2 regions of the Endozoicomonas sp. ALD040 genome follow, and region 1 is predicted to be linked to the other one. Evidence: predicted binding sites of a transcription regulator. Region 1 holds the regulator's gene; the other holds the start of a gene.
What was found. The regulator FNR, encoded in region 1, switches genes on or off when oxygen is low (the NO sensors DNR and NnrR bind a similar motif). The targets are predictions, from matches to a motif close to TTGATNTANATCAA.

Region 1 (7,220 bases):
CTGCATAAAGGTTGGCAAACCGGAATACAGAATCAGGGCTGAGCAGGTCATGGCGATAGTGCCAGCAACAATAGTCAGCCAGATAGAGGGATAAAGCCCGCACAGGCCCGCCAGAAAGAGTGGTAAAGCGGTATAACAGCTAAACGCAACACTCTGTGTCATGTTGGGTTTGCTGCCAAAGGTTTCTGCCATCCATTGGATGAATGCACCCATAACGGCAACGCCCGCCAGTATGGCCAGCCAGGCAAAAAATGCCATGAAAGCAGCACTGGTTTCCGTTAACTTGACGACCTGATCACTGCCCGGGACTGTCCAGCCGGTTCGAGTCGTCCCCAGATAAGTACAGACCGCTGGCAGGGCAGCCAGCCATATGACCTGACCCAGGTAAAGGCGAATAATGCCGGGAGGGTGCTCCCGAATATCGGTCCACTCTTCTTTCGGACGAAAGAGAAGCCCCCAAAAGTGACTTAATATCATGGTGCAACCTCCGTTATGGCTGTACCAGTAGCTGGTAATCCTTACGTTTTGCTAAGTTATCAGCTACAAAACAGCGGCTAATATGTTGTTATTATTCACTGTGACAGGCATCGGCTCTTCCTGTTCAACAGGATCGTTCGATAGCCTTGACTTCAGTGTTTACATATTTCTTATACGAAGTAAAGTAATATCGTCCCAATACAGGTTCTTTTATTGAATAATAGGGCAATTATTTCCTCGTTTATCAGTCTCATAAAGGCTTCGGCATGACTGTCTGGTTCAGTTCGCTGGTTTGGTGGATTGTGAGACTAAACGGTTAGTATCATAGAACTCCGGAATGATTACATGACTTCAGGCGAAGCCGTTTTTGTTAAAAAGTAGTGTCTAAATAGTTTCGTTTTTGCCGGACGGGCTCAGGAGAATGACATAGACCATGATGACTAGAATTGATCGTTTGTTTCTTTTACTGCTGGCAGGGCTCGTTGCTCTGGGAAGCGGGTACAACAGAGATTTTCAGCCTGTTAAAGAGCCCGCAATAGAACAGGTGCAAAAGGTCACCAGGGAGGAAGTCAAGGTTGAAAAAAAGGCTCAAAAGAATATTCCCGACTTTGCTGCCATTGAGGACGTCAATAAGAAGAAAAGTCAGTTCTTTGCCCACGTGAAGCAAATGGTTGATGAAGAGAATGAGCGTCTGGCGGGTATTCGTCAGGAAGTTAAGATGCTCAGGGAAAAATCGGCTCTGCATGAAAGCGAAGAAAAGTGGCTGTTGGACATGGCCCGAAAGTTCAGAGTGGATGAAGAGCTTAAAGTCAGTGATGCGCTTTATGACGACCTGCTGCACAGGGCGGACGAGATCCCGGTATCGCTTGCTCTGGTGCAGGCGGCTAACGAGTCGGCCTGGGGGACTTCAAGGTTTGCCGTTGAAGCCAACAACTACTTTGGCCAGTGGTGTTTTACTCCGGGCTGTGGTGTTGTTCCTGGTGAGCGTCCGGAAGGTGCGACCTACGAAGTCAGGAAGTTTTCTTCATTGGAGGCATCGGTACGGTCGTATATGCATAACCTCAATACCAGCCATCATTATGAGGGTTTGAGGGAGCTGCGTTCAAAAAGAAAATCCATGGGACACCCGGTTACCGGGCCGGTACTGGCACAGGGACTTTATGCCTATTCCTCCAGAGGTATTGATTATATAGAAGAGTTGGTATCCATGATTGAGAGTAATGATTTGTTGAAGTACGATCTGGAAAAGCCTCTAACGGGCCACTAGTCTGCCCAGAGCAATAGTGTAGCCATTGATTGCACTTATATTGCTGATGCCTCAGCAGCAGGCAGCACCCTCCGGTGAATACCGGAGGGGTTGGATAAAAGTAACGAGCCAGGGAAGGCGTGTTGCATCAGCAAGGTTCCTGGAGTGATTCAAGAACCTGGCCAAAGCAAAGCCAAGAGTGTGCGTGTCAGAGGTTAACAATATTCACAATGGAAGCTTGTTCAGGCTTTTCCTCTTCATCGTTTTCATCCCTGAAGGACAGAGGTACATCCACCGGGTCAAACGCAGTGTCTCCATCTTTAACAGGCTGACCATCCGCCGTCAGATTGTTGAAATCAAACAGTGAGCTGTCTGCCAGATGGGAGGGCGCTACGTTCCTCAGAGCTCTGAACATGCTCTCCATTCTGCCGGGGAAGCGTTTGTCCCACTCGGTGAACATAGCCTTGATTGCCTCCCTCTGAAGGTTTTCCTGAGAGCCGCAGAGATTGCAGGGAATAATCGGGAATGCCTTAAACTCGGAAAAACGGACAATATCCTTTTCACGGCAGAAGGCAAGAGGACGGATTACCGTGTGCTGACCGTCGTCACTGACCAGTTTGGGCGGCATGGCTTTCATCTTGCCGCCATAGAACATGTTCAGGAACAGGGTTTCCAGAATATCATCCCGATGATGGCCCAGGGCAATCTTGGTGACTTTCAGTTCGCTGGCCGTGCGGTAGAGGATGCCTCGGCGCAGCCGAGAGCAGAGTGCGCATGTGGTTTTGCCTTCAGGCACCTTCTCTTTGACGATGGAGTAGGTATCTTCCTCAACAACGCGGTACTCAATACCCAGGGTTTCCAGATAATCAGGCAGTACATGTTCAGGAAAGCCAGGCTGTTTCTGATCAAGGTTGACTGCGATAAGGTCAAAATTGACCGGCGCATAAGTCTTCAGGTTCAGCAGAATATCCAGCAGGGTATAGCTGTCCTTACCCCCGGACAGACAGACCATGATGCGGTCGCCGTCCTCAACCATGTTGTATTCGGCGATGGCCCGACCTACCTCTCGTCTCAGGCGTTTCTGTAGTTTGTTGAAGTGGGTTTTTGCGCTTTTTGTTTGGCTCTGCATTTTGGTTCTGTCTTGTCTCTGAAAGTACCCAACTTCATTTAAGGCCCTTAGAGGGGGCGGTTAAACCGGGTGACTTACTGCTCTGGATAATGGTGAAACGGGCAAGATCCCGAAAATTCACAACATTATAATCAAAGGTTTCACGATAGGCATCAGGGATAATGACAGCAGCAGCTATAAGTACCTAACCAATTAGTTACCTCCCGAACTCACAGGGCTGACGGCTGCTATTGTGAATGAGCTGTCGAAATATGGTTAAGTGAAGCTATGCTTATCTAATGGACAAAATGCGCAGGGACACAGGTTCCAGTCGTTTATACACAGAATAATCGTGGACATTTATTCAGGGGACTTCCATGGCTGATTACGAGAAACTGAGAGTCTGGTTATTATCTCGCAGAGACGAGTTGAATATCCGGCTCGGAAACATCAATAAAGATATGACTCGCAGAGCCAATGCCGATTGGTCGGAGCAGGCGCAGGAGAGGGAAAATGATGAGGTTATTGATCAGCTGGGTAATGATGCCCGGGCTGAACTTAATCTGATAAACAAAGCATTGGATCGTATGAATCATGATGATTACGGCTTCTGTACCGGCTGCGGTGACAAGATAGTTGAAGCCCGTCTGGCAGCTATGCCTTACGCCGATCTTTGCATCAAATGTGCAGAAAAGCGGGATCGTGCCAGCTGACAGCGTTAGGGAGTCTTCAGACTCTCTGACACTGACTCTTCCATAGAATTCGTTATTAAAGCCTTGTAACTGTCCACAAAGCTCTCAATGGGGCCGGGGTGGTGACGGTGGTAGTAATTATGCCAAAGCTTACCCAAGGCATAGACGTCATCGTGGGGCACCTTGTGGATTGGCTTATCGATTCGATAATAAATCATCCAGGCAATGGCGGTAGCGTAAGAGAGATTGGTCGCTAATTCCAGATGCGGATGAGCCAGAAATTCTCTCTGGCTGGCCAGTCCCCGGATCAAACTGGAAAGGTCGGATTTCTTCGCCAGATAATGGTCCCAGATATTGCGATGCATTCTGGGCGAGATTTGAAAAATTCCCAGAGCCTGATGGTGTTCCTGTTTAAGATGAAAACCCAGTCCGGATTCTCTGGCAGCTGTTCCCAGCAGCAGATTTTCTGCCGTAGGACTCCACATTTTTAAATGCTTCAGGGTCGGGCGAACAACGTAGTGGCGCAGCTCCTTTGCACAAATACCCATCGGGATTTCCTTTGTCTTAGAGCATTATTTTCATTATTCAGATTATCGTAGCACTCAGAAAATTCTTAAGTACAGCATAATTTAACCAGGGCATACTTCGGGTGTGAAAACCACAGCAGCCCCTGATAGTCATTTTCCGATAAAACTGAATACCTGAAAGTTGCGAAGGCGTTGAAAGGCGTGGGGTGCCGGGAAAGAAAAGAAGGAGACTACTCCCCTTCAAATTCACACAGTGAGAAGACAGGAATTCCTGCTTCATTTAGTATCTTTGAACCACCAAGGTCTGGAAGATCCATAATGGCAGCTGCTTCCAGAATTTGTCCGCCCAGTTGTCTGACCAGTTGACCGGCCGCAAGCAAAGTGCCACCTGTAGCAATCAGGTCGTCAACCAGAATGACTTTATCGCCTTTCTTAATAGTGTCTGCATGAACTTCAAGCGTTGCCTTCCCGTACTCAAGTTCATAATCCTGAGCGACAGTATTGTAGGGCAGCTTTCCCTTTTTTCTAAACAGGATCAGTGGTTTGTTCAGGGCATATGACAATGCAGAGCCTATCAGGAAGCCCCGCGCATCAAGAGCGCCGATCCGGTCAAACTCAACATCCATATAGCGATGAATGAGGCTGTCCATGACCGACCGCCAGGCTTTGGGGTTCTCGAAAAGAGTGGTCACATCCCGAAACTGAATGCCGGGCTTTGGCCAGTCAGAAACGGTTCTAATCTGTGCTTTCAGATAAGCTTCGTCAACGATCATATCTTTCCCTTAATGTCCGTTCCTGGTGCGCTTATGCGGAGGAGATAATCTGTTCCAAACCGACAGACTTTCCACCCGCCAGGGAGCATAATTGAATCGGGTCACGGATTTCAATTTCTTTGCCCACTGCGAAGATCAGATCGTTTTTCTGGAACCGGGTAAATACCCGGCTAACGGTTTCTACAGCCAGTCCCAGGTAATTGCCCATTTCATTGCGGGACATGGACAGGCGGAATGACTGGGATGAGAAGCCTCTGCGACGAAAACGACTGGCCAGGTTGATCAGGAAGGTCGCAATTCTTTCATCAGCGTTTTTCTTGGACAATAGCATCATCATCTGCTGATCTTCACGAATCTTCTTACTCATCAGGCGCATCATATGACGACGCAACTCCGGGAATCGGTCGGATAGCGTTTCCAGCTGGTCAAAGGGGATTTCACAGATCATGGTGGTTTCCATGGCCTGAGCAGAGACCGGGTAGACGTCAGTATCGAGACCACTCAGGCCCAATATCTCACTGGGAAGATAGAAAGACGTAATCTGTTCCTCACCTTCATTGGTGGCGGTATAAGTTTTTAAGGCCCCGGAACGGACAGCGAAGACGCTGGTAAACCGGTCTCCTTCCAGGAACAGGTGTTCCCCCTTCTTGAGAGGGCGGCTTCGCTTGATGATGCGATCAAGCTGGTCAATGTCTTGTAGATTCAATGCCAGAGGTAGGCAGAGGGAGCTAAGACTGCAGTCTCTGCAGGCCACATGGCCAGGTTGTCGTACATTGGGCTTTGACGTCATTGAGTGGCCTCAAAGTCGTATTGGCGAAATCGCTGACGATTCTATTGAAAATGCTACCAAAGTGTAAGTCTGTGCTTTCCGAGACTAAAGCGTAATTCCTTCATACTTAAGGCTTTTTCGGAAAATCCTTACTGGGTTGCGATAAGTCCGCACTAAAAAAATGTTGTACTTGATCAGTTGCCTGGCAGTTAAGTCATTGAGCTTGATGAGAAGGCTGTGAACGCTATCAATACCTATGATGCAAGAAAGATGTTCTTCAGCGCCAATGTGTCGATAACTGTACTGAATACAATTTCGTAAATCAGGGAGATTTACGCCATGAGTCTGCTCAGCTCAGTGACAGGGATTCTGTTTACTCCAACCGTGCAAGTGGCTGAACCTCGAACCTTTGAGGAACTCGTTGCCGCTGAGGATTTGACGTTCAATGATCTTTCACCACAGGAAAAGCAAATCCTGATGGCCAGAAAGGGTGAGCTGACAATTGAGGAACTCAGGGCATTAAAGCTCGAAGAGGCCGAGTGTGCTGAGCTTGAAGAGGCGCATCGTATCCGGCTTCAAAAAAGTGCGATCTGGGATGGCCGCAGAATTGCTGTCACGATAGCCAAGGGAACCGGGGTTCTGGTCGTCGGTGCTTTTGCCGCCGGGGCCGCTTCTGTATCGGTGCCTGTTGCTGCCGGACTGGCTGTATGTTCAGGGGTGGGCTACCTGTTTTATCTGCGGACCCATTCAGGCGAGCTGGAAACACGTTCAAAGCAACTGACTGATTTTGTCATTACCCATGCACAACCCCAGAGAATCATTCGGGAACAGCTGGAGCTAAGAGAGTCTGAGCGTGCAGAGGCTCTGGATAGAAGGCTCCGTGAGGCAGAAGACGCGCTGAAGTTGGAGAAACAGCGAAAAGCAGAGTTGGCCGACCAGCTGCTCCCGGGAAAAGCGGATCTGGCATCAGGGCAAGAACACTTTAAACAAATGCAACATAGAATCGAAAAACTCAGGGCTGCGGAGAAACAGCAAAAAGAGTTGGCTGGTGAGTTGAAAACACTGACTGAGCAGCACAGGAAAGTTGATCGTGAGATGGTGGAAGTGCTTGATGAAGTTGAACAACTGAGTGAGGCGCTCAGGAACAGGCAAGGCAGTGACAAGGGAAGAGATCGCCAGCAGTTAAAACAACAGGATTTGAGGTTACAAGAGACACTTCAGCTTTTTCAGGAAAAGGTCGAGGCGCTTGAAGATGAAGCACGGATTCTGACTGAAACCATTAAAGAAAAAGATATTGAGTTTGAAAGGCTGAATCGGCAGAAAAACCATCAGACTACTGACATTCAGGCACTGATTTTGCAAAAGAAAGCCGTTGAGCGAGACACCATTAAACCATTGCAAAGAAGACTCAGGGCAGCCGAGCGGATGCTGATGGAGGCAGGAGCCGATCAGCAGGCTATTCAAAACCAGCTGTTTCAAACCCAGCAGACAGTTCGATCTCTGGAAACGGAGGTAAAGACGGTTTCTGATGAGGCGGTTACCCAAAAGCTTGATTTGGAGAGGGCTACTGAGAAGGCACTGTTCCTGGAGTCTCAGCTGAGTTCTGCCATTCAGCATAAAGACAAAAC
Region 2 (7,220 bases), 2.6 Mb from region 1:
AGAGCGCATTACCCGCCAGCTATCCAACAGACATACTTGAGAACACGTCTCAGTATTGCCTCGTGAATGACATGGCCCGATGTATTCGTTCAGATACACCCGGTACGTGATACTCTCTAGAGAATACCCGCAACCGCCTTAGTATTACAGGCATTTTTGCAGCAGCAAACTAATCCGTCAGAGGACGACTCAATCATTTCCTGATTCACGACTGCTTTATTCCGAGAGACAACCCGGCCGGAGAGGCCAGGTCAACAAAGAGCTTACTTCAAAGTAATGATAAACTCTGCCAGATGCTCTACAGCCTTTTCAGCGCCATCACCTTCGCCGATGATGGTCACTGTTGAGCCTTGAGTCAGCCCCAGGGTCTGCAGTTTAAACAAACTCTTGGCACTGGCCTGCTTGCCACCTGCTTCCAGTTTGATGTCACAGTCAAAACTCTTGGCTTCTTTAACAAACTGAGCAGCTGGACGAGTATGAAGGCCATTCTCAGCCGTGATCACTACATCTTTCTTAAACATATTCGGTCTCTCTCTAACTTGAGCACCTGTCAGGAAGCAAGAGGCTGGACAGGCCTGACTCTAAACGGATGCATCAGAATAAAGATACACTATCTGTCTGCTTTAATTCAGACGCTGAGCCTGAATTTCAGAACGTAAGCCGACAGGAAATATTGATTCACCCAGTCATTCGGCAAGTCGAACATACTCCAGGTATACTCCGCACCATAACCTAAGAATCAGACAGCCCTGACTAAAAAGGTATCCGGATTTTCCCCTAAACTGCTTTGCGGGGAAAGACCGGTACAAGTTTCTTTGAGTCAGGGCAAAATAGCTATTGTCAAGCCATCAGGGCATTTATTTCACCCGCAATGATCTCAGCCTGAGGCCCAAGAATCACCTGCAGGTTATTTTCACCCAGCTTCACCACACCTTTGGCACCCACGGCTTTCAGGCCAGCTTCATCGATCAGGTCACGATTGGCCAGAGTCAGACGCAGACGGGTGATACAGGCTTCAACAGAGGTCAGGTTGCCCTCACCGCCCAACAGTTCGATGAAACGCAGAGCACGCTCCGAACCACTGACTGCTTCAGAAGATCCTGCTGTTTCCGGCTCCTCGTCTTCGCGCCCCGGTGTCTTCAGGTTGAAAGCCCTGATAGCGAAATAGAAAACACAGAAGTAAATAACAGAGAAAGCCAGACCAATGAACACCAGGGTCACAGGCTTGGTAGCCAGCCCCCAGTTCAGAGCCATATCCAGGGCACCCGCAGAGAAACCAAAGCCATGCAGAACACCAAACATATTGGTGATTACCAGAGATAAACCTGTCAGCACGGCATGAACAGCGTAGAGACCTGGCGCCAGGAATACGAACATGAACTCCAGAGGCTCAGTGACACCGGTCAGGAAGGCAGTAGCACCGACAGACAGCAGAACACCACCTACACGGGCACGATTTTCTTTAGGCGCCGCCAGATACATAGCCAGCGCAGCAGCTGGCAGACCGAACATCATGACCGGATAGAAGCCCGCCATAAAAGTACCGGCAGTGGGGTCACCGGCAAAGAAACGAGGCAGATCGCCCGTAACTACCTCACCGGCAGCATTGGTGAATTCACCGAAGCCAAACCAGAAAACAGAGTTCACAACATGGTGCAGACCTACCGGAATCAGGCCACGGTTCAGCACTCCATAGGCAAACTGTCCAATGGGGCCAGACTCAGAGATACCATTAGCAAATGCATCAATGGCAGACTGGATGACTGGCCATACATAACCTGCTGCTACAGAGACCGCCAGAGCAATCAGACCGGTCATGATCGGAACCAGACGTTTGCCACCGAAGAACGCCAGATAGGGTGGCAGTGCCACCGCATGGAAACGGTTGTAACTATGACCGGCAATAATACCGGCAATAATGCCGCCAAAGAATGACATATCAATGTCGGCATTGATGGTCTTGGCCCCGGCAGTCAGGACAAAATAGCCAACTGCACCCGCCAGCACCGCTGCACCGGCATCGTCCTTTGACAGTCCGGCAGCAATACCCATCGCGAACAGCAAAGGCAGGTTACTGAAAATAGCGTTACCCGCTTCTGCGACAAAGGCAATATCCAGCAGGTCAGGCTGCCCAAGACGCAACAGGATTGCTGCAATAGGCAGAGTGGCGATGGGCAGCATCAATGCCTTACCCAATCTCTGCATATAGCCAAGAATGTTCAAAATAGTTACCCCTTAGATATTAACGTCACTGCACAAACCTCAATCAAAACCCCGTGGAACTCAAACAGGCAGACAGTTGATGGGCAGCGCATGGTTTGGGACGAAATGTAACCGGTCACAATGCACCAGTTCAACTGTGTTGTGAAGGTTTCGTAAAGAGATTAACCGGTTATTGACCCAGAGCAAAAAAGCAAACAGAACATGTGGCATCAGTAGTCATATATGACACACCACAATAGAGAGCACCTCAATGAGGTGCTTAAGCGATGGGAGCCAGATGTCTGTTCATTAGCTGGAATGAAACAGACGTAAAGCTCAGTACTCGGACTTTGTCACTATTGGGCTCTTGTTGTAGAACCTCAGGTAGGCCACGATGTTACTGAGCAGGAACAGCACTTCCATGACGACGGCCATCGGGGACAGGACAAGAACGTTGTGGCTCAACCAAACTACCGCACCCACCATCATGATCAGTCTCATCTCACGATCGTCTTTACTGAATGCGCCTATCGTTTGCAGGCAGGAGCCGACGAACGCCACGAGACTGATGAAAGACTCGTAGGTAACAAAGAGTGTCACACCATTGATAATCAAAAACAGGTTTCTTACCCCGGGCCGAGACGTAAAGTAACTGGTCAGATAGCGTATTGACGCAATCGTCATAACCACGGCCGCTGTGAAAGCATTGAGCAAGTAAAAGTGCGTCGCAATCAACGCTCCCGCAATAAACAGGCACAACACCACGTGTTTGCGTGTTTTGAACTGGAAAGACAACAGGTCAAACACAATAGCGATGGATACCAGGATCTGTGAAAGCGTGTAATTATCCATGTTTACAACCCTTGTTCACTCTGGCTCACCCAAGCGCAACAGTTTGATCGATTTCTAGCTCAACGAACACGCTCTTGATTGCCTCAGCGAGGTGACGAATATGCGTCTCGGTGTGATTGGGCGTTGCATTGATCCGCAAGCGCTCGGTGCCTACCTCGACGGTTGGTGAGTTGATCGACTGAATGTAAATCCCATGCTTGCTCAGCAGCAGATCGGCCGCTTGTTTGCATTTCCGGGCGTCGCCGATCTTGACTGGCAAAATGTGCGTTTCTGAGCATCCCATGATGGGAATGCCCAACTCCGCAAAAATCGCGCGCAAGAGCGCTGTATTGAACTTGAGCTTCTGGCGCTCAGAGTCCGAGGCTTTCAAGTGGTTGATGCTGGTTAAACAGGCTCTGGCGATGCTTGGAGGCAATGAAGTGGTAAAGATAAAGCCGGACGAAAACGAGCGAATAAAGTCGATAATGGTTCGGTTGCCAGCAACGTAACCACCAATCACGCCGATGGCTTTCGCCATGGTACCTTGTATGATGTCGATATCCGATTCGTGGCCCAAGGCCTCCGCAATACCCGCCCCGCGTGCGCCGTACATACCTATGGCATGTACTTCATCCAAATAAGTCAAGCATCTGTATTTCTTCGCTAGTGTAACAATCCCAAAGATGTCGGCAATGTCACCATCCATAGAGTAAACGGATTCAAAGATGATCAGTTTCGGGCAATCGATGTCGACGGTTTTCAGAAGTGACTCGAGGTGGTCTGCGTCATTGTGTCTGAAGATGTGCTTTTGGTTTTTAGATGAGCGAATGCCATTAATGATGGAGGCATGATTCTTTTCATCAGAAAAGATTATTAGCTCTGGGAACATCCTCAGTAAACATTGCAAGGTGGCATCGTTTGAAGAGTAACCGGTCGGGTAAACCAGTGCAGCTTCTTTTTGATGCCAGTCTGCAATCGAGACTTCCAATTCAGTGAGGTATTGGTGCGTGCCACCAATATTACGAGAGCCGCCGGAGCCAACGCCATGCTGTTGGATGGCATCCACGGCGGAGGCCATGACCAGATCATTCTGAGACATACCCAGATAGTCGTTACTGCACCAGACCGTGACGGGCTTGCCGTTGGATAACGCACGAGGGTAATTGCCTCCAATGCGATTGATGTCCGTAAATATTCTGTATTCGCCGGATTGTTTTATGCGAGCCAATTGGCTTTCCATTATTTCATACATCAGCAATTTGCTCTTTTTTTGTTATGCCTCATGCTTATTTTATTGCGAGATGTAACAAACTGAAATAATTCAAAACATCAAATTATCCAATATAATCATTCACTTATTGCATTCGAGATAGGACATAGCCTCGCGACCATACTCCTGCCAGTGGGCTCACCCAAAAGAACCACCTCATCAGGTGCTCACAGAAGTATACTTGAATCACTCAGCACTTAATGACCTCCTCATCCAACCGCTAATACCAAGCCAATACGCCAGCACGCCATAAACATCGGAGCCTCTCTGGCTAATGCTTGCCGGATAACGTTAGGCTCTTCGCTTTCGCCCCTTTGATTTCTTGCATTTGCCAACAGTCCATTGAACCAGTGTGACTCCAGATAGTTCAGAGCCGCCTTCAATGCTGATGTGTGGAACGCCCCACAGTAAAAACAAGATCACTCACCGTAATAAGCTTTCCTCAGCAAAGTTTCCAGCTCAGAGATCAGTGGCATTCTTGGGTTTGCCGTAGTGCACTGATCTTCAAAAGCATGATCAGCCAGCATTTTGACTTTTTCCATAAACCCTTTCTCAGAAACCCCCAGCTCTTTCAGAGATAAAGGCATCCCCAGCCGCTTCATCAATTTACGAACAGCATTGGCCAGGGATTTGACTCCTTCTTCAGGGGTTTTACAGGGCAGGCCCAGCGCCCTGGCCACTTCGGTATATTTCTCATGGGCGATGTAATGATCGTATTTCGGGAAAGAAGCCACCTTGGAAGGATTCGGACACCCGTTGTACTCAATCACATGAGGCAACAACAGTGCATTGGCCAAACCATGGGGAATATGGAACTCATGCCCCAAATTATGAGCCATAGAGTGATTGATACCCAGGAAAGCGTTGGCAAAGGCCATACCGGCAATGCAGGAAGCATTATGCATCTTTTCCCTGGCTACCTTGTCAGCTTCTTCGCAGGATTTCGGCAGATACTCAAAAACCAACTGAATCGCCTTCATAGCCAGGGCATCCGTATAATCTGACGCCATCACAGAGACGTAAGCTTCCAGTGCGTGAGTCAGGACATCCAGACCTGTGTCTGCGGTCACCTTTTTGGGCACCGTCAGCACCAGATTCGGGTCCAGAATGGCTACATCAGGCGTTAACTCATAGTCGGCCAGAGGATACTTGATGCCTTTCTCTTTATCGGTAATAACGGCAAAGGAAGTCACCTCAGAGCCGGTTCCGGACGTTGTGGGAATAGCCACCAGTCTGGCTTTCTTGCCCAGTTTCGGGAACTTGTAAACCCGCTTGCGGATATCAAAAAACTTCTGGGCCATACCCGCAAAATCAGCTTCTGGCTGCTCGTAGAACAACCACATGCCCTTGGCCGCATCAATAGGAGAGCCACCACCCAGAGCAATCACGACGTCCGGATTGAACAGCGCCATATCCTCGGCACCCTCGCGAATAGTCGCCAGACTCGGATCGGCCTCAACCTGATTAAATACCCTCACCTGCACTGGCACCGGACGTTTTCTCAGGTGGTACCGAACCTTTTCAACATATCCCAGACTCTGAATCACCTCGTCTGTCACGATGAACACACGAGAAATGTCGGGCATTTTTTCAAGGTATTGCAGGGAGTTGGCTTCGAAATAGATTTTTCTGGGCACTTTGAACCATTGCATATTAACCCTGCGCTTGGCCACGCGCTTGACGTTGATGAGGTTAACAGCAGAAACGTTGGACGTCGTACTGTTCCCACCATAGGTGCCACAACCCAGAGTCAGGGAGGGCATGTTGGTGTTATAAATATCACCAATAGCACCATGGGTGCTTGGTGAGTTAATGATAATACGACCGGCCTTCATCGCCAGCGAGAATTCATCAATCACATCATCGTTCTGGGAGTGCAGAACAGCGGAATGCCCGAGACCACCGAAGTTCAGCATCTGGTCGGCCAGTTCAATACCATGTTGGGTATCCCTGGCCTTGAGAAAGCCCAACACCGGCGAGAGCTTCTCGCGGGACAGGGGAAACTCGGGCCCAACCCCTTCAATCTCAGACGCGATAACCCTTGTCTCTTGCGGTATTTTAATATCTGCCAGCGCAGCAATATCGGATGGCTTCATCCCCACAATCTTACTGTTGACATGGCCATCAATAATGACCACTTCAGCCAGGCGATCGGTCTCTTTGGGAGAGGTGAAATAGACATTCAGCCTCTTCATCTCTTCCTTAAAAGAAGCATAAACTTCGTCGTGTACTATGGCAGCCTGCTCGGAGGCACAGATCATTCCGTTATCAAAACTCTTGGACAGAACCAGATCATTGGCGGCCTGCTTGATATTGGCAGTGCGATCAATAACACAGGGCACATTACCCGGACCCACCCCCAGAGCCGGCTTGCCAGAAGAATAGGCGGCCCGAACCATACCTGAACCACCGGTGGCGAGAATGACTGAGATCTCGGGATGGGTCATCAACTTCTGAGTGGCCTCCAGCGATGGATGCTCTACCCAGAGTATGCAATCTTCTGGCGCTCCTGCCTCTATGGCCGCATCGCGAACAATTCTTGCCGCTTCTGTTGAACATTGTTGTGCCGAAGGGTGAAAAGCAAAAACAATAGGATTACGCGTCTTGGCAGCAATAATAGACTTGAACATGGTGGTGGAGGTGGGGTTTGTCACTGGCGTGATACCACAGACAACGCCTACTGGTTCAGCTACCAACATGAAATCCTCCTCCTCATTATCTTCAATCACACCGACAGTTTTATCGTATTTGATAGAATGGTAGATGGACTCAGTCGCAAAGATGTTTTTGGTGACCTTATCTTCGAGGATTCCCCTTCCGGTTTCCTCAACGGCCATTCTCGCCAGCTCCATGTGAGCAGACTGCCCTGCCAGAGCCATAGCCCGTGTCACCCGGTCCACGTCTTCCTGGTTGAGCT

Region 2: nagE (N-acetylglucosamine-specific PTS transporter subunit IIBC) is a predicted target of FNR. The motif match lies at 2,396-2,409, and genes of this name have one in related genera.

What each region holds. Positions count from the first base shown of each region.
Region 1 covers NZ_CP184829.1:4,661,457-4,668,676, forward strand. Annotated here, with positions in the region: gene ACOJUN_RS17570 (Yip1 family protein) at 1-477, opposite strand, end outside; gene ACOJUN_RS17575 (glucosaminidase domain-containing protein) at 911-1,744, shown strand; gene ttcA (tRNA 2-thiocytidine(32) synthetase TtcA) at 1,932-2,852, opposite strand; gene ACOJUN_RS17585 (TraR/DksA family transcriptional regulator) at 3,209-3,544, shown strand; gene ACOJUN_RS17590 (hypothetical protein) at 3,550-4,071, opposite strand; gene ACOJUN_RS17595 (adenine phosphoribosyltransferase) at 4,281-4,820, opposite strand; gene fnr (fumarate/nitrate reduction transcriptional regulator Fnr) at 4,855-5,613, opposite strand; gene ACOJUN_RS17605 (hypothetical protein) at 5,932-7,220, shown strand, end outside.
Region 2 covers NZ_CP184829.1:137,197-144,416, forward strand. Annotated here, with positions in the region: gene ACOJUN_RS00270 (HPr family phosphocarrier protein) at 264-521, opposite strand; gene nagE (N-acetylglucosamine-specific PTS transporter subunit IIBC) at 841-2,223, opposite strand; gene ACOJUN_RS00280 (YgjV family protein) at 2,539-3,054, opposite strand; gene hemA (5-aminolevulinate synthase) at 3,080-4,285, opposite strand; gene adhE (bifunctional acetaldehyde-CoA/alcohol dehydrogenase) at 4,723-7,220, opposite strand, start outside.